One region of the Achromobacter spanius genome, then DNA from elsewhere that is predicted to be linked to it. Evidence: riboswitches for the same ligand, from Rfam matches in the RefSeq annotation. Region 1 holds a riboswitch; the other holds the start of a gene.
The links. Region 1 has a riboswitch for thiamine pyrophosphate ahead of ELS24_RS27785 (long-chain fatty acid--CoA ligase). Riboswitches for the same ligand answer to the same signal wherever they lie in the genome.

Region 1 (8,500 bases):
TTGACCACGATATCCAGCCGGCCGGCGTCTTGCACGATGCCGTCCACCATGGCGCGTACCGCGTCCGCCACGCCCACGTCGGCCTGCACGGCCCAGGCGTCGCCGCCCGCCGCCTGGCATTGCGCCACCACGGCCTCGGCGGCGGCGCTATTGCTCAAATAATTGACGACCACCGTCGCGCCTTCGCGCGCGAAACCGCGTGCGATCTCGGCGCCAATGCCTCGGCTGGCGCCCGTTACCAATACGACCTTGCCGGCGAATTTCTTTGAGGCGTCCATGTCAGTCTCCCGGCAGCAGGCCGGTGTCGACCACGGCTGCGATGTCGATGGGCTTTTCGATCAGGCCCAACGCGCGGTAGGCGTCGGCGGTCTGTTGCAGCGAGCCCAGGTCGAGCGCGCCCAGCGGCCGACCGGCGGCGGTCGCGGCCGCATTGCGCAGCCGGATCACTTCCAGGCTGATGGCGCGGTCGGTGCCGTCGATGGCGCGTTTGCCGGCCAGGGTGGCGGCTTCTTCCGGCTGGGCGATCATCCATGCGGCGCTGTCGCGATACGCCTTCAAAAATGCCCGCAGCAGCGGCTGCTTTTGTTGATAGACCGCTTCGCGCACCACGAACAGGTCGCTGGACACGTTGAGCGTGTCGCGCACTTCCATGACGTGGACCTCGCCCAGGCCGCGCCGCCGCCCAACCAGCAAGCCCGTGTCGGTGGCGGCGGTGGCGTCTACCTGGCCTTGCAGCAGCGGCGCGAAGTTCAGCACGCCGGTCACCACGATTTCCACATCGGCTTCGGTCAGGCCCGCCTGATGCAGCATCACCAGCAGGTTCTGGCGGGTGCCGCTGGCCAGGCTGTAGACGCCGATGCGCTTGCCCTTCAAGTCGGCGGGCCGTGTGATGTTGGCCGACTTCAGCGACACCACGTTGAACACGTTCTGCGGATAGATGTCGTAGATGGCGCGCAGCTTCTCGCCCTTGTCCAAGGCCATGAAGAACGAACCGGGGTCGGTGAAGGCCACGTCGGCCTGACCGCTGAGGATGTTGCGGATGGCGTCGCCGCCGCCCGCGCCGGGCAGGTAGACCAGTTCCACGCCCTGGGCCTTGAAGAAACCTTTATCGGGTTCGGCCAGCAGATTGGTGATTTCGCTGATGGGCTTGCTCCAGCCGGCCACCGTGACCCTGCCGGACGCGGCGGCCTGGGCGTTTTGGGCGCGCGCGGTTCGCGGCGCCAGGGTGGCCAGGGGCGTCAGCGACACGGCGGCAAGGCTTGCGGCGGCGGTCAGCAGGGCGCGGCGGGTGGGGTGCGGAGGCATGGAAGGGGTCCGGAAGAGAGTCATGATTGATCGGCATAGGGGCGCAGCAGGCGCCGTTCCAGCAGCAGCGTGGCCTGATAGCCCAGCAATCCGATGATGGCGATGGCGGTCAGCGCGGCGAACATCAGGGGCGTGTCCATCATGCCTTGCGCGGCGATGATGACGGCGCCCAGCCCCCGGCTGGCGCCAATGAACTCGCCCACCACGGCGCCCACCAGCGCCAGCACCAGCGCCACGCGCAGGCCGGCCAGAATGCCGGGTAGCCCGGCGGGCAGTTTCAGGCGCAACAGGGTCTGCGCACGCGTAGCGCCCAGCATGCGGAACAGTTGCAGCCGGTTCGGGTCGACCTGCCGCAAGGCGGTCAAGGTGTTTTCCATTAAGGGAAAAAAGCAGATCAGCGCGGTCATGACCACGGTGGGCGCCATGCCGAAGCCGAACCACAGCACGAACAGCGGCGCGAGCGCCAGCTTGGGGACCACCTGGCTGACGATGACGTAGGGCTTGAGCACGCGGTCCAGCAAGGCGGATTCCGCCAGCGCCACGCCGATGCCCAGCCCCGCCGCGCCGCCGATCGCCAGGCCCAGCAGCATCTCGGCAAGCGTCGCGCCGATGTGGGGCCAGAGGTAGCCGGTGGCAAGACTGGTCCATAGCGTCTTCGCCACAGCCGTGGGGGCGGGCAGCACCAGTGCTGATATACCCACCTGCCGCACGGTGATTTCCCACGCGGCCAGCAGCAGCACCAGCAGCGCCAGGGCAAGCAGGCGGGGCTTGATCGTGGCCTGGGTCGCCGCTTTGATGGCGCTCGGCTTCATGGGCGCGCCCCGTTCATGAATTCAAATACCTGCGCGCAGGCCGCATTGAATGCCGCGCCATGGCGCATGGCTTGCGTGCGCGGCGCGGGCAGGTTCACCGGCAGGTCGGCAAGCATGCGGCCCTGGTGCATCACCGCGACGCGGTCGCCCAGGTACACCGCTTCGCTGATGTCGTGGGTGACGAACAGCACGGTGGTATTGCGCAGGCGGCACATGCGCAGCAGGTCGTCTTGCAGCTCGCCGCGCGTGATGGCGTCCAGCGCCGCGAACGGTTCATCCAGCAGCAGCAAGGCCGGTTCAAGAATCAAGGCCCGCGCCAGCGCCACGCGGCTTTGTTGGCCACCGGATAGCTGGCGGGGATAGTGTTGTGCATGGTCGGACAGCCCCAGCATGGCCAGCAAGCCGTGCGCGCGTTCCAGGTCTTCCGGCAGCGGCCGGCGTTGCAGCGACACGGGCAGCAGCACGTTGTCGACCACGCGTTGCCATTCCAGCAGCGTGGGTGCTTGAAACACATAACCCAGTTGCGGGCCGGGCGCGGCGGGCGTGCCGTCTTGCAGCACGACGCGGCCGGACTGCGGCGTGATCAGGCCGGCGGCAAGTTTCAGCAGCGTCGTCTTGCCGCAGCCGCTGCGGCCAACCAGGCAATGAAAGCCGCCGGCTTGCAGGCGCCAGTCGATGCCGTTCACGATGGGCGCGCGGCCGGGGTAGGTGTAGACCGCCTCTTCGATGTGAAGAAAGGGCCGGGACGGGTCCGCCATCATGGTTCGTACGGCGCGTAAGGGTCGGCGGCGGCTTCGGCGGATTGCTCGATTTCGGTCATGCGAACCAGATCCAGCAGGTTGAAGCGGCCGTCGTGATGCCAGCCGGCTTCGGGCAGACTCATCGCGCCGATGGCGCTGATGCGGGTGACGCCCGCCGCGCCCAGTTGATCGGCCAGGCGGTAGAGCTCTTCGGGCGTGGCTGCCACGCCCGCTGTTTGCAGATAGCGGCTATGCGCGGCCACCAACGGCGCCACGTCATCCAGCGTGTCGACGCCGGCCACCACGATGCTGCGTTGCAGAGCCGTGGGCGCAAGCGGCGCGGCGGCATCGGTGTACGAGACGCTCCATGCCGCGTCGGGCTCGCCGATCAGCGCGTCGGCCCCACCATCCGGCAACTGCCATTCGATGGTCTGCCGCCACTTCGCCACCGCGGCGGATTCCGCCAGGTCCAGCGCGCGGCGCGGAAAGCGGCGTTGCAGATTGGCCAGTTCGCCCGCCAGATAGCCGGCAAAGTCGCGCGGCGATACCGGGCCGCCGCGCTGCACGTAGAAAACCTGGGGCGAGTAACAGCCCTGCTGGTCGTAGCGCATCACATCCCAGGCCGCGCGACGAGCCAGGGCGGGGCCCTTCTGCGCGTCCAGCGCCGCCGCGCTGACCACGCCAAAGCCCAGCTTGTGGCCATGCGCCAGAAAGCGCGTAGTGACGGGCAGGCGTTGCTGAATGGCGTGCAGCGCGTCGTTGCCGCCGTAAGCCACCACCGTATCCGCCTGCGCGTAGAGCGCGGCGGCATCGTCGTCCCCCGCGCCGCGCCACCACACCACGGCCAGGCAATCGGCAAGCGGCGGATGCACTTCCGCCAGCAGGCGCGCGAACCAGCCGGCAAACAGCGGCTCGGCGCTGGGCAGCTTGCCGATATTGCCCGCCTTCACCAGCAGCCCGCAGATCAGGCTCCACAACGCCAGCGCGGGCACGTTGCCCGCCCAGCTATGCACCAGCAACTGCGGGCCATGGGCGCGCACCGCGCCGCCTTTCGGCGCGGGCTGAAAGCCGTCCAGCACCTTGGGGTTGGCGAAGTCCTCGGCCACAAAGCGGTGCAGTTGCGGCGCGCGAAACGTCTTGAAAAAGCCGGTGAGGCCCAGCCGCACCATCTGCGCGTCGTAGCCGCTGACGATCGGCAGCAGCGCGTCGGCTTGTTGCCGGTATGGGTCGTTGGGATCCAGCAGGCGAGCGATGGCGCGGTCGATGACGTTGATGATTTCCGACACCGTCATCGTCTTCAGATGCTGGGCGCTGGCCTCTTTGACGCGCTGCGCCAGCGCCCGCATCTGCGGGGCGGTCAGCACCGGCACGGCCACGTCGACGCGCTGGCCATCCTGCTCGAAGGGCAGCGTCTGCCATTGGACATCGGCCGAAGCCAGCCCCGGCAGATAGCCCGCGTCGATCCGTTGCGCGTTCATGGCCGCGTGGACTGAATGAATTCTTCGACCGCCAGCGAGCAACCCTTGGCCTGCGCGCCCTCGGCGCGGCCCAGCAGCAAAAAGCCGCCGTCGGCGGGTTCGCCCACGTCTTCGGTAAGGATGGTGCTGACCGAATTGAAGTTGCCCAGGTCGCAATGCGCCAGAATGCCGCGTTCGCCGGCCGGCACCGTGCGCCCCGTGACAGGGTCCACCAGGCGCGAACGGATCCAGTGCGGCCCCGATTTCACGGAAGGGACCATGGCGTTGCCGTCGTCATAGAACTGCGTGCTGAGTTCCGTCATGCCGTACATGTTGATGCACAGCGCGCGCGGCACGCCCAGCAGGTCCGATAGTTCGGCATAGAACGTGTCCAGCGGCAATTCGCGCGATTGGCCCTTGTAGCCGCCGGTGTCCAGAATGCGGCTGCCCGGCGGCAGGCGGAACGTTCGGCCTGCCTTGCGCAGCGCGTCGATCACATGCACGAAGCTGAAGCTGGCGCCCAGCAGGGCGTAGGGCTCGCCATCGCGCTCGGCGGCTTCCAGGCGGCGCCACAAGCCATCAAGATCGATGCCCTGGGGCGACATGAAATAGCGGCTGTCGTCGCTGCCAAACGCGGTCTTGGCCAGCGCCAGGTAATGCGCCAGCGACGAATTGGGCATGGCGACTTCGTCCGGGAACAGAATGCCCATCGGCAAGCGCGGCGTGCCCCGCATGACGCGGGCGGCGAAGTTGCGCGTCATGGACAGGTCGTAGACGTCCAGGTGCGGGTGGAAGTGGCGCCCGCGCATGTCGGCGCGCGTGGTGCCGCTGGTCATGAAGACGCGCTCGTCGGGGCGGGCGGGTTCACAGCGCAGTTCCATCGCCTTGAAGGCGTCGATGGGCACGGCGGGAATGTCGCTCCAGGTCTTCACATTGCGCACCGTCGCGCCCCGGCGCTGGCAGAACGCGCGGTAGGGGGCGTTGGCGCCGTACTGATACGCAAACAGCCGCAGCGCAAGCTGATCAAACTGCGCGTCGGTGCAGCCGTCCTGGGCAATGAATTCAAGGAGTTCCGCGACGGGCGGGGCGGCGTTGTTCATGGGCGTTCGTTGATTCCAATACAGGGAAGCTCCGAAGCCCGCCCGCACAAGCGGCGCAAAGGCGCGGCAGGGCGAATGCTCTTCTTACGCCGGCATGAACCGGGTCAAGTTCGCGGGTTTGATTCTCAGCACTGGCGTGCACCCCGGAGCAGAGGCAATGTTAACCCGCAATGCGGGGGAAGTTTCGGGCCTGCCAGCTACCGAGGTCGCCCAGCGTCAATCCACTTCTGCGTCATGCCTCTAGCCAGGTTATAGCGGGCGCAGTTGTATTGCTCGAGGTGGTCCAGTTCAGTGTTCGCGATGGTGCGCAATGCCTCGACGTCGTCGGGCTCTACCGACACCTCCGACAATGTGTCCGCCAGCGTTCGGCGATAGAAGACGACGAACTGCATGATCTCATTGAGGCTCTGTCGATACCGGGCGCGAAGCGGGTCGGGGACGGATAGGGAGGCGCGCAATACGCTGTACTTCTGGATGGATCGACGATAGATGAACTCAAACAACTCCACCGCTGCGGCGACGTTGCGCTGTTCATAGACGCCAAGCATGGCCATGGCGTAGTCCGTGCGCTCCACATCCAGGAAAGACAGGGGGGCGCAGTTATGCAGCAAGAGCGGCATGTTGGCGCTCAGGCGACTTGTGCGCTTGTTGCCGTCCGCGAAGGGCTGTAGATAAGCCACATTGACCCAAAGGAAGAATGCCGCTTCAACCGGATTGTGAATGTGGCGAGCCTTGTCGACGATGGCATTCAGTGACTCTTCCAGGAACGTGGGGATGTTGTTTGGTGAGTAGACAGAGCCATCTATATTCACCAGACGTCGACGGAAGCGGCCTATGTCGCGTGAGTCTCGTAATAGATCCCTCATTAACTTGGCCTGCAGGTCGACGATGACCGGCACGGTGATGCCTTCGGTAGGCACCGCGTCGACCAGGAACTCGATGGCGTTCTTGTGGTTCAGCAACATCAGGGTGTCTTCGTCGAGGGGGTCGGCTTGCTCGCCAAGCTCGAAGAGTTCCTTGGTGTCCAGCAAGCTCTTGTTGTTGCCCTCCAGGCGCGACGATGACCAGGACAAGTCGATAAGCAATTGCTCCAGCACCTCGCGGGCGTACGTTCCCGCGGGTTGCTGATCTTGGCTACGGCCTGCGTTGTACAAGTCCGTGGCGAGCGTCGGTGGCAGCAGGCTGGACTGATTCGGAACGTAGTTAGCGACGAAGCTGCTTTCGTAGCCCACCGGGTGGCGGGTTCCCAAAGGTGCACGCAGCGCTTCAATCAATGGCAAGGCCGCTGGCGACCACTGCAGCCGGCCAGTGGGTGGCGGCGCGCTTGCGGGTGTTGCGGGTGTGGGCAACACGGCCAGGGCAGACTTGGCCGCTTCGGTGGCCATGTAGCGGGTGGCTCGGCCTGCACCCAGCTTTTCCAGAAAGCCGGTGGCGACCAAATCCCGCAAAATCCGGTTGATGGTGGGCCGGGAAACTTGAAGGATTTGCTCTAGTGCTCCAGGTTCTATGGGCCGCTTGGCGGCCAGTATCTGGCGCAGCATGGCTTCATGCCGGGGTGACAGGCTGGCAAGGGTAGGCGGGGTCATCAGGGGCGGGACCTTGTCGATAGCGCGGCGGGCTAATCTTGTCTCAGTGACAAGATTAAGGCTCAAATCTTATCATCTGACAAGATTTCGATAAGATTACGATAAGGTTAGGATTCGATGATAAGAAAGGCGTCGTAAGAAAGAAGGGCAGCGCCAAACGCAAAAAGCCCCGCCAAGGCGGGGCTCAATGCTTGAATTTTTGGTGGCCTGGGGCGGAATCGAACCACCGACACAAGGATTTTCAATCCTCTGCTCTACCGACTGAGCTACCAGGCCAACACGTACACCGGTGCAAAAAGCCCAGCGCGGCGGCTGGGCTTTTTTGAGATCTTGATATTGCTACCGCAACCCCAATAATTCTTTTGGTGGCCTGGGGCGGAATCGAACCACCGACACAAGGATTTTCAATCCTCTGCTCTACCGACTGAGCTACCAGGCCAACGAAGTCCGCAACTATACACAATTTTTTTGGGCCACGCCAGCAAGGCGGGGCCAGATCGCCAACTATTTTTCCTCCCCGGTTCCCGCCCCGACTGTTGGGTGAATGGCACGGAAAGGTGCGACGCAGGGTCGCGGCTGGGGGCGGAACTGCGCTGGGGATAACCCGCAGGGGTATAATCTTTCAGTTATTTCGTGGCAGTCTTTTACGCATCCTCCATGTCGGTAGCTGTCCTTGCCTTCGGTCTGAACCACACGTCCGCGCCGGTTTCGGTTCGCGAGCGCGTGTCCATGCCCGTCGATCTGGTCAAGCCCGCGCTGGAAGGCCTGCGTTCGGCATTCGGCGGTTCCGTCCGCGAAGCCGCCATCCTGTCCACCTGTAACCGCACCGAGATCTATTGCGCCGCTGACGGCCACGTTGCCGATCAATTGCCCGCCTGGCTGGCTGAACACAACCGCCTGGACGCCGGCACGCTGCGCCCGCACCTGTACCGCCATCACCAAGACGACGCCGTGCGTCACGCTTTCCGCGTGGCCAGCGGGCTGGATTCCATGGTGCTGGGTGAAACCCAGATCGTCGGCCAGATGAAAGACGCCGTGCGCGCCGCCGGCGAAGCCGGATCGCTGGGCACCTTGCTGCACCAGATGTTCCAGCGCACGTTCTCGGTGGCCAAGGAAGTGCGGTCGCAAACCGCCATCGGCGCGCAGTCGGTGTCCATGGCCGCCGCCGCCGTCCGCCTGGCCGAGCGCGTGTTCGGCAACCTGGACCAGGCCCGCACGCTGTTCATCGGCGCGGGCGAAATGATTGAACTGTGCGCCACCCACTTTGCCGCGCAACGCCCGCGCAGCATGGTCGTGGCCAACCGCACGGCCGAGCGCGCCGAAATCCTGGCCAACCGTTTTTCGGCCAGCACCATGAAGTTGGCCGACCTGACCGAGCGCCTGTCGGAATTCGACGTCATCGTGTCCTGTACGGCAAGCTCCCTGCCCATCCTCGGCTTGGGGATGGTGGAACGGGCCACGCGCCTGCGCCGCCACCGCCCCATGGTCATGATCGACCTG
Region 2 (8,500 bases), 3.1 Mb from region 1:
GCTGGGCGCCTCGCGCGCGGCGGTGGACGCGGGCTATGCGCCCAACGACTGGCAGGTGGGGCAGACCGGCAAGATCGTGGCGCCGGCACTCTACATCGCGGTGGGGATCTCGGGCGCCATCCAGCACCTGGCCGGCATGAAGGATTCCAAGACCATCGTCGCCATCAACAAGGACGGCGACGCTCCGATCTTCGGGGTGGCGGATTATGGCTTGGTGGGCGACCTGTTTGAGGCCGTGCCGGCGCTGACGGCGTCGCTGTAAGGGCTGAAAGAGCTGTAAGGGCTGCTAGGGCTGTAAGAGCTTAAGCGCCCGCCCGTCTCAACGGCGCATGCTGCGCCAGAGCGTGGCGGGCGGCAGGCCGAGGGCCGGCGCGATGTCTTTCTGGATCAGGCGTTCCACCGCCATCAGGATCACGTCGCGCGCCTCGGTGGGCAGCTTGCCCACCTCTTGCTGGCGCGAGGCCAGGTACAGCGTGCGCGACAGGCCAGGGTCATCGGCGCGCGTCACGCCCAGATACGGCGCCAGCGGCAGCACCCGCAACTGGTCCACGAAATGGCGCGACTGCCAGATGCACAGCGGCGTGCTGATCGCAAAGCCGATGCCCGCCGTCACCAGGCTGAGCAGCGGGTCGGTGTTGTCGAATTCGAAGGTGCGTTCGATCATCACGTCGTGCGCTTCGATCAGGCGGTCGATCTCGGCGCCGATGAATGAACGCGCGCTGTAGCGGATGAACTGCATGCGCTTGCCCAGGTCTTTCAGCGAGCCGATCTTGTCCACGTCCAGCGTGCGCGGCACGATCAACACATAGGGTTCGCTGAACAGGCTGATCTTGCGGATGGTGGGCTTGCCCGCCACGGCGCTGGTGGTGACGACAAGGTCCAGTTGCCGGTCTTCCAGTTGCTTGTCCAGCACGGGCGTAATGCCCGACCACAAACGAATCTGGCGCGACGCGCCGGACAGGCCATGGATCAAGGTCGGCCCCAAGGTGCCGGCAAAGGAATCCACGCAGCCGAAGCGCACGATGTTGCGCTTGGCCCGGCTCAGGTTGCGCACGCTTTCCGTCATGTCGCCGGCTTGCGCCAAGAGGCGCGCGGCGTGGTCGAACAGCAGTTCGCCCGCCGGGGTAGGCCGCGCCGGGCGCGTGCTGCGGTCCAGCAGCTCGGTCGACATGGCGGCCTCGAGTTGCTTGACCCGCTGCGACACCGCCGCCTGCGACAAGCCCAACAGACGTGCCGCGCCGGACACCGACGCGGCTTCCACCACCGCCACCCAGGTCAGCAGCAGGCTCCATTCCGGATAGTTTTCCGTCGTGCTGAAGGAAAAGCGGTTCATGGCCTGGGTGGTCCTGGATACGGTGGAGGAAAGGCTGGCGCTTGGCGTTTATCGCCTAGCGCTTAGTGCTTAACGCTGGCGCGCCGTGGTCTGCTCCAGCGCGGCCCGCACCATGGCTTCGACCACCGGGATGACGCGACCGGCCAGGTCGGGGCGATAGCCGTAGGGATGCGTTTCGTCCATGTAGGTGGACTGGCACATTTCCAGTTGGATGGCGTGCACGTTGTCGGCCGGCGAGCCGTAGTGGCGCGTGATGTAGCCGCCCTTGAAGCGGCCATTGACGGCCCAGGTGTAGTCGGTGCAAGGGTCCAGTTGCGCCTGGACGGCGGCCAGGATGTCGGGCGCGCAGGCCGCGCCGTCGGACGTGCCGATGTTCAGGTCGGGCAGCTTGCCGTCGAACAGGCGCGGCAACACGCTGGCGATGGAATGCGCTTCCCACAGCAGCACGGTGCCGTGCTCGGCCTTGATGCGGTCGATTTCGCTGCGCAGTTGCGCGTGGTACGGCTCCCAATAGGTCTGCAGGCGCTGCGCGCGTTCGGCGTCGGTCAGCACGGCGTCGTCCTGGTAGAGCGCATCGCCACGGAAGGTCTGGGTGGGGCAGAGGCCCGTCTTGGTCTGGCCGGGGTACAGGCTTTCGTCGTTGGGCGGGCGGTTCAGGTCCACCACATAGCGCGAATAGCGCGCGCCGATCACGGACGCGCCCAGCGCCTGGGCAAATTGGTACAGCGTATCCAGGTGCCAGTCGGTGTCGCCGGACTGCAGGCCCAGCGGCGTCATCTGCGCGCGCTGCGCATCGGGAATCTGGCTGCCAAGATGGGGAATGGAGATCAGCAGCGGGGCGGTGCCGCGGCTGAAATGAAAGAGGTCGCTCAAGGGAAAACTCCGGGTCACAAAATGAATGCGCGGCGTGGGGCGCTGCTGGCGGGGGCACGATAGCGTCTTTGTCAGCCGCCCGTAACAGCCAGCTATGCTAGGCAGCGCCGCCCCCATCCGTAATTGCATAAGTTTAATGGATGTTGATAATCACAGAGCGTGATGCTGATGGTCCGGTGCAGGACTGGGCCTGTGTAAGGTAGAGTGCGTGTCACGATTGCACCATTGAACGCGGTAAGCCGGCCGTCGTGCGGCCCGTGTTTCTTTTTCCGGGAGTCCCATGATTGATGACCTGATTGAACTGGGCAAGCTGATCAGCCTTGGCCTGGCGTTGATGCTGCCATTGGCCAATCCGCTGACCTCCATGACGCTGCTGCTGTCCCTGGGTGGGAAGATTCCCTACAAGGAGCGCGAACGCCAGGTCACGCAGGCGGCGTTCTACGTGGTGGGCGTCATGGTGGTGACCTACTACGCCGGCGCGTGGATCATGCACACGTTCGGCATCTCGATTCCGGGCTTGCGCATCGCCGGCGGGCTGATCGTGGTCAGCATCGGTTTCAGCATGCTGTTTCCGCCGGCCGAGCCTCGCACACTGGCCGTGGAAGCGGCGGCCGATGCCCAGCAGCGCGACGTGCCGAACATTGCATTCGTGCCGCTGGCGCTGCCCGGCACGGCGGGCCCGGGCACCATCGCCATGATCATCAGCGGCGCGGCGTCGGTGGACGGCGCCATCACGCCGCAGTATCCGGAATGGGTGGTTGCGGTGACACCCGTGATCGTCTTCGTCCTGCTGGGCGTGCTGTTCTGGGTATGCCTGCGTTCGGCGGGCCGCATCGTGGCGGTGATCGGGCAGAGCGGCGTCGAAGCCATCTCGCGCGTGATGGGCTTTCTGCTGGTGTGCATGGGCGTCCAGTTCGTCATCAATGGCGTGCTGGAAATCGTGAGCTAGCACGCGGGTGGCTAAGTGGGTGACGTCATCGCGGCGGTGTAACAGAGGCAGCGTAATGTGGGTGGGCTAATGCAGGCGCTGTGCGCCTGCCACATTCCATGACCTGTTTCTCGGCGTTACGGAACAGTGTTTTCCATTCCGTGATCGCGTATTTCGCGGCAATTGTGGAGTAAATTTTCTCCCGCATGCGCTGGGTTGTGAGTGTTTCCAGCGCGATTTTTCTGCCGGTTTCATACCGCGATGTCTTCAAGGAGGTCGTCAGATGTTCTGGCTGACCCTGGTTATTGCTGTTGTTGTGGCGGTCGGTATTGCCGCCGTGTTGTTGCGCCACCCAGGGGTTGTGTTCTATGACTGGATCGCCACCCACCGAACCGCACGCCACGCGCGTGAGCGCGCGGCCACGGCGCTGCCGCGCGTGCCAACGCCTGTTGGCAAGCATGTCAAGCGTGTCGACCCCGCGCCGTTGATGTCGAACTAACTGGCCGCGCCGCGAGTTTCCGGCCTGCTCAACCCCAGATGCCCACGCAAGGTGCGGTGTTCGTATTCCGTGCGGAACAGGCCGCGCCGTTGCAATACCGGAATGACATGTTCCACGAAATCGTCGATCCCGTCCGGCAATGACGGCGGCATCAGGTTGAACCCGTCGGCGCCTTCATTCCTGAACCAGTGCTCCATCTGGTCGGCAATATGCGTCGGCGTGCCCACCATGGTGCAGTGGCCGCCGCCCGCCGCCAGGCGCCCCAGCAATTGGCGCACGGTGGGTTGTTCGGTTTCGATAATGCGCAGAATCGTGGCGTAGCGTCCCTTCGGTCCCTTGAATTCATGCAAGGGCGGCAGGGCCGGCACGGGCGCGTCCAGTTCCCAGGCGGTGCAATCCTGCAGCACAAAACTGCCCAATTGACGCAGCGAGGCATCGCTGGGCAGCAGCTCATCCAGCTTGCGCTGCTTGGCGCGTGCCTCGGCGTCGGTCGACCCCACATAGGTAACCAGGCCGGGCATGATAGGCACGGAAGCGCTGCGTCCCGCCGCGCGCACGCGCTGTTTGATGTCGCGGTAATAGGCTTGCGCGGCCGGCAGGTCGTAGGCCACGGCGTAGATTGCCTCGGCGCGGCGGGCGGCCAAGTCGCGCCCCTGGTCCGATGCGCCGGCCTGGAACAGCACGGGATGCCCCTGCGGCGGGCGCGGCACGGTCAAGGGGCCGTCAACCAGGAAGTGATCGCCATGGTGGTGGATGGGCCGGATGCGGTCGGGCACGCCATAGACGCCGTCGCGGTCGATGGCCAAGGCGTCGTCTTGCCAGGAATCGAACAAGCGCAAGGCCACGTCGACGAACTCTTCGGCGCGCGCGTAACGCCAGTCGTGACCGGGCATGGCTTCAAAGCCGTGGTTGCGCGCTTCGGCGTCGAACATCGACGTGACCACGTTCCAGCCCATGCGACCGCCCGAAATATGGTCCAGCGACGCCACCATGCGCGCCGCGTGAAAGGGCGTGAAGAAGGTGCTGGACACCGTGCTGATCAAGCCGATGTGGGTGGTGGCGCGCGCAATCGCGGCCATGGTGGTCAGCGGCTCCAGATACCAGCGCGGCCCGTCGCCGATGTTGTCGGTGGACTGGCCGTCGGCAAAGAAAATGGCGTCCAGCTTGCCGCGTTCGGCCGTTTGCGCAAGCGCTTCGTAATAGCGGATGTCGCCCAGGCGTTCGGCGGCCGAATCCGGGTGGCGCCACGCGGCGCGGTGGTGGCCGCAGCCGAAGATGAACAGGTTCAGGTGCAGCATGGCGGTCAATTCTTGACGAGTCCGCCGTCCACGACCAGGTTCTGGCCGGTGACGCTGCGCGACCACGGGCAGGCGAAGAACAGCACCGCATCGGCGAACTGTTCGGGCGTGGTGACGGTGCGCAAAGGCGTGCTGGCCGCAATCAGGTCGAACACCGCTTCGGGCGTGGCGGCCGATGCGTCGGTGGTGCGCAGCAAGCCGCCCGACACCATGTTGACCGTGATGCCATCGGGGCCCAGGTCCTGCGACAGCGTGCGCGTGAATGACAGCAGCGCGGCCTTGGCGGCGGTGTAGTCGTGATAGGGCACCACCGGGTTCTGGACCAGGTTGGTGCCAATGTTGATGATGCGGCCCACGCCCGCGCCGCGCATGCCGGGCAGCGCGGCCTGCGTGGTGTTCAGCGCGCCGCGCACGCAGCCTTCGATCTGCTGGTTCAGGTGGTCCCAGGTCAGCGTGTCGGCGTGGGGGCGGGCATCGCCATTGAACTGAAAGGCGGGCAGCGCATTGTTGACCACCGTGCTCACCGGCATGCCGAAATGGCTTTGCGCCTGCGCGACCATGGCGGCCACGGCAACGGCATCGCGCACGTCGGCCTGCACCGCCAACGCCCGGTCGGGCGCGGCGGCCGCCAGCGCCTGGGCGGCATCCGCGCTGTTCAGGTAATTGATCACCACGCGCGCGCCTTCCCGCAGAAAGGCCCGCGTGATGTGCGCGCCCAGTCCGCGGGCGCCGCCCGTGACAATCACCAGTTGTTCGTTCAGGGCAGGGGCGGAAGGGGCAATGGACATGGTCGGCTCGTCGGTTCTCTGGCACGCATGCAAACAGGTGCCGCAAGCGGGCGAACTTAGCATAAATCCATGCGTTGACATTGGCTCGCCGCGACCCTAATCTTGCGGCAATTCCTGGGGGAGCCCGTTTGGGCTGAGATTCCGCGTCATGCGGTAACCCTTTGAACCTGATCCGGGTAATGCCGGCGAAGGGAAGGACATCGCACGGTTCGTGTGCCCTCCCTAGACTTTCATCCATCAGCGGCCCCTGTTCCTCACGGGCCGCCGCGTTGTGCGTCCGGCTATCGGCCGGGCCAGGGAGGACTGTTTTTCATGCTGACCCAAACCACCGCCTTGTTGTGGCTGCTGCTGTTTTCAGGCGGCTTCGCCGTCGCCAGCGTGCTCTATACCCGTCGCAAGCGCGGCACGCTGGAAGACTACATCGTGGCCCGCAACAGCCAGGGTGCGTTCGGCACCATCCTGACGCTGATGGCGTCTACGCTGGGCGCGTGGATCCTGTTCTCACCCGCGCAGGCCGCCACCTGGGGCGGACTGGCGGCGGTGATCGGCTATGCGCTGGGGTCCATGTCTCCACGCCTGGTAATGATTCCGCTGGGGCGGCGCATGCGTGAACTGATTCCGCATGGCCATACCCTGACTGAATTCCTGATGGCGCGTTACGGTCGCCCGATGTACGGGCTGGCGCTTTTCATCATGCTGTTCTATCTGTTCATAGCCTTGTCGGCCGAGGTCACGGCGATTGCCAAGCTGGTCACAATGCTGGCGCCCGTGCCGCTGTGGACCACCGCCGCCATCGTGATGGGCACGACGCTGCTTTACACCACCTATGGCGGGCTGCGTTCGTCGATCTTCACCGACCAGGTGCAGATGATGGTGATTCTGCCCTTGCTGGTGATCCTGTGCGTGGTGGGCTGGCAGGCGGCGGGCGGCGCGCTGCCCACCATCGAAGCGCTGCAAGCCCGCGCGCCCCAATTGCTGGACCTGACGGACCCCGTGGGCGTGAAGGCGGGCCTGACGTTCTTCGTGGCGATCCTGTTGACCGGCATCTTCCACCAGGGCAACTGGCAGCGCATCTACGCCGCGAAAGATGCGCGGTCGATGCGCAATGGTTTTCTGCTGGGCGGCCTGCTGGCCGCACCCTTCATCTTTCTGATGGGCCTGTTCGGCCTGGCGTTCGTGGGCCTGGCGCCGCAGGGCGATAGCTCTATCGCGCTGTTCAGCGTCATCATGCCGCACGCGCCGGCCTGGTTCGTGATTGCCTTGATCCCGCTGGGCCTGGCGTTGGTGATGAGCACGGCCGACACGGCGATCAGCGCGGTGTCCAGCATCGTGGCGGTGGACATGCGCCGGCTGATGCCGCAGGCCAATGGCGGCGACATGAAGCGCCTGGCCCGCTGGGCCGTGCTGCTGCTGGCGATTCCCGTGATGATCGTGGCTTCGCAAGGCTATAGCGTGCTGTATCTGTTCCTGCTGGCCGACCTGCTGTGCTCGGCCGCGGCGTTTCCGGTTTTCTACGGCCTGTTCAGCCGCAAGCATGACGGAGTGACTGCCACCACGGCAACGGCGGCGGGGCTGGTGGTAGGGCTGTTCTTTTTCCCGGCGCCGGGCGACAAGCCCACGTTCTTGCTGGAATCGTTTTTGCTGGCGGCGTTTGTGCCGGTTGTGGTGACGGTGCTGATGCGCCTGGCACGCCGTGGGGTGCAGGAGTTTGATTTGTCCACGCTGAGCGCGGCGGTGCGGCGGCTGGATAAGGATGCGGTCTGAGGGGCGAGCGGTCTGAGGGGGACGCGGTCTGAAGAGGCTTGACGGACAGGCCCCGAATACAAAAAAGCCTTGGAACACGTAGTGGTGTCCAAGGCTTTTTCGTCTGGTGTTTGGTGGAGCGGAGGAGGATCGAACTCCCGACCTTCGCATTGCGAACGCGACGCTCTCCCAGCTGAGCTACCGCCCCAATGAAGCAAGAGCAAAACTATACCTGAACTTCAAAGCGCCGCGCAATACGGCGCCAGGCAATTATTTTCAGACGAATTCCAGCGTGGCCACGACCGGCGCGTGGTCAGAAGGCTGCTCGTTGCGGCGCGGTTCCTTGTCGATGACGCAGGCCACGCAGCGCTTGACCAGCGGCGCGGACAGCAGCACGTGGTCGATCCGCAGGCCGGCGTTGCGGCGGAAGGCGAATTGCCGGTAGTCCCACCACGAAAACGACTTCTCCGGCTGCTCGAACAGGCGGAAGGAATCGGTCAGGCCCAGGTCGAGCAGGGCGCGCAAGGCGGCGCGTTCGGGCTCGGACACCAGCACCTGGCCTTCCCACTTTTCGGGGTTGTGCACGTCTTCATCGGCGGGGGCAACGTTGTAGTCGCCCAGCACGGCCAGACGCGGAAACTGCTTGATCTCGTCGGCCAGCCAATTGCGCATGGCGTCAAACCACGCCAGCTTGTACGCGTACTTGTCCGAATCCACGGCCTGCCCGTTGGGGCAATACGCGCAAACCACGCGGACATCGCCTTCCGGGCTGGGAAACGTCAGCGCCAGCACGCGCTGCTGCGGGTCTTCGTAGCCGGGAATGTTGCGCACCATCGTCGTGCCCGGCACACGCGACACGATCGCCACGCCGTTATAGGTCTTCTGGCCCGCCCAGACGGCGTGGTAGCCGGCTTCCTTGAAAGCCGCCTCGGGAAACTTGTCGTCCGTCAGCTTCAGTTCCTGGATGCACAGCACGTCAACCGGATTGGCCGCCAGCCAATCCAGCACCTGCTGCAGGCGTACGTTCAAGGAGTTCAC

Region 2: linked by a shared signal. The riboswitch ahead of ELS24_RS11795 (sodium:solute symporter family protein) and the one ahead of ELS24_RS27785 (long-chain fatty acid--CoA ligase) in region 1 are both predicted to bind thiamine pyrophosphate.

Annotation. Positions count from the first base shown of each region.
Region 1 is NZ_CP034689.1:6,072,875-6,081,374, reverse strand. It holds gene ELS24_RS27810 (SDR family oxidoreductase) at 1-278, opposite strand, end outside; gene ELS24_RS27805 (ABC transporter substrate-binding protein) at 280-1,305, opposite strand; gene ELS24_RS27800 (ABC transporter permease) at 1,326-2,117, opposite strand; gene ELS24_RS27795 (ABC transporter ATP-binding protein) at 2,114-2,878, opposite strand; gene ELS24_RS27790 (acyl-CoA reductase) at 2,875-4,335, opposite strand; gene ELS24_RS27785 (long-chain fatty acid--CoA ligase) at 4,332-5,414, opposite strand; TPP riboswitch at 5,479-5,570, opposite strand; gene ELS24_RS27780 (Fic family protein) at 5,612-7,000, opposite strand; tRNA gene ELS24_RS27775 (tRNA-Phe) at 7,201-7,276, opposite strand; tRNA gene ELS24_RS27770 (tRNA-Phe) at 7,364-7,439, opposite strand; gene hemA (glutamyl-tRNA reductase) at 7,658-8,500, shown strand, end outside.
Region 2 is NZ_CP034689.1:2,527,670-2,536,169, forward strand. It holds gene ELS24_RS11760 (electron transfer flavoprotein subunit alpha/FixB family protein) at 1-262, shown strand, start outside; gene ELS24_RS11765 (LysR family transcriptional regulator) at 320-1,333, opposite strand; gene hutG (N-formylglutamate deformylase) at 1,403-2,206, opposite strand; gene ELS24_RS11775 (MarC family NAAT transporter) at 2,487-3,155, shown strand; gene ELS24_RS11780 (hypothetical protein) at 3,418-3,633, shown strand; gene ELS24_RS11785 (LLM class flavin-dependent oxidoreductase) at 3,630-4,931, opposite strand; gene ELS24_RS11790 (3-oxoacyl-ACP reductase) at 4,937-5,719, opposite strand; TPP riboswitch at 5,826-5,930, shown strand; gene ELS24_RS11795 (sodium:solute symporter family protein) at 6,032-7,483, shown strand; tRNA gene ELS24_RS11800 (tRNA-Ala) at 7,595-7,670, opposite strand; gene xth (exodeoxyribonuclease III) at 7,739-8,500, opposite strand, start outside.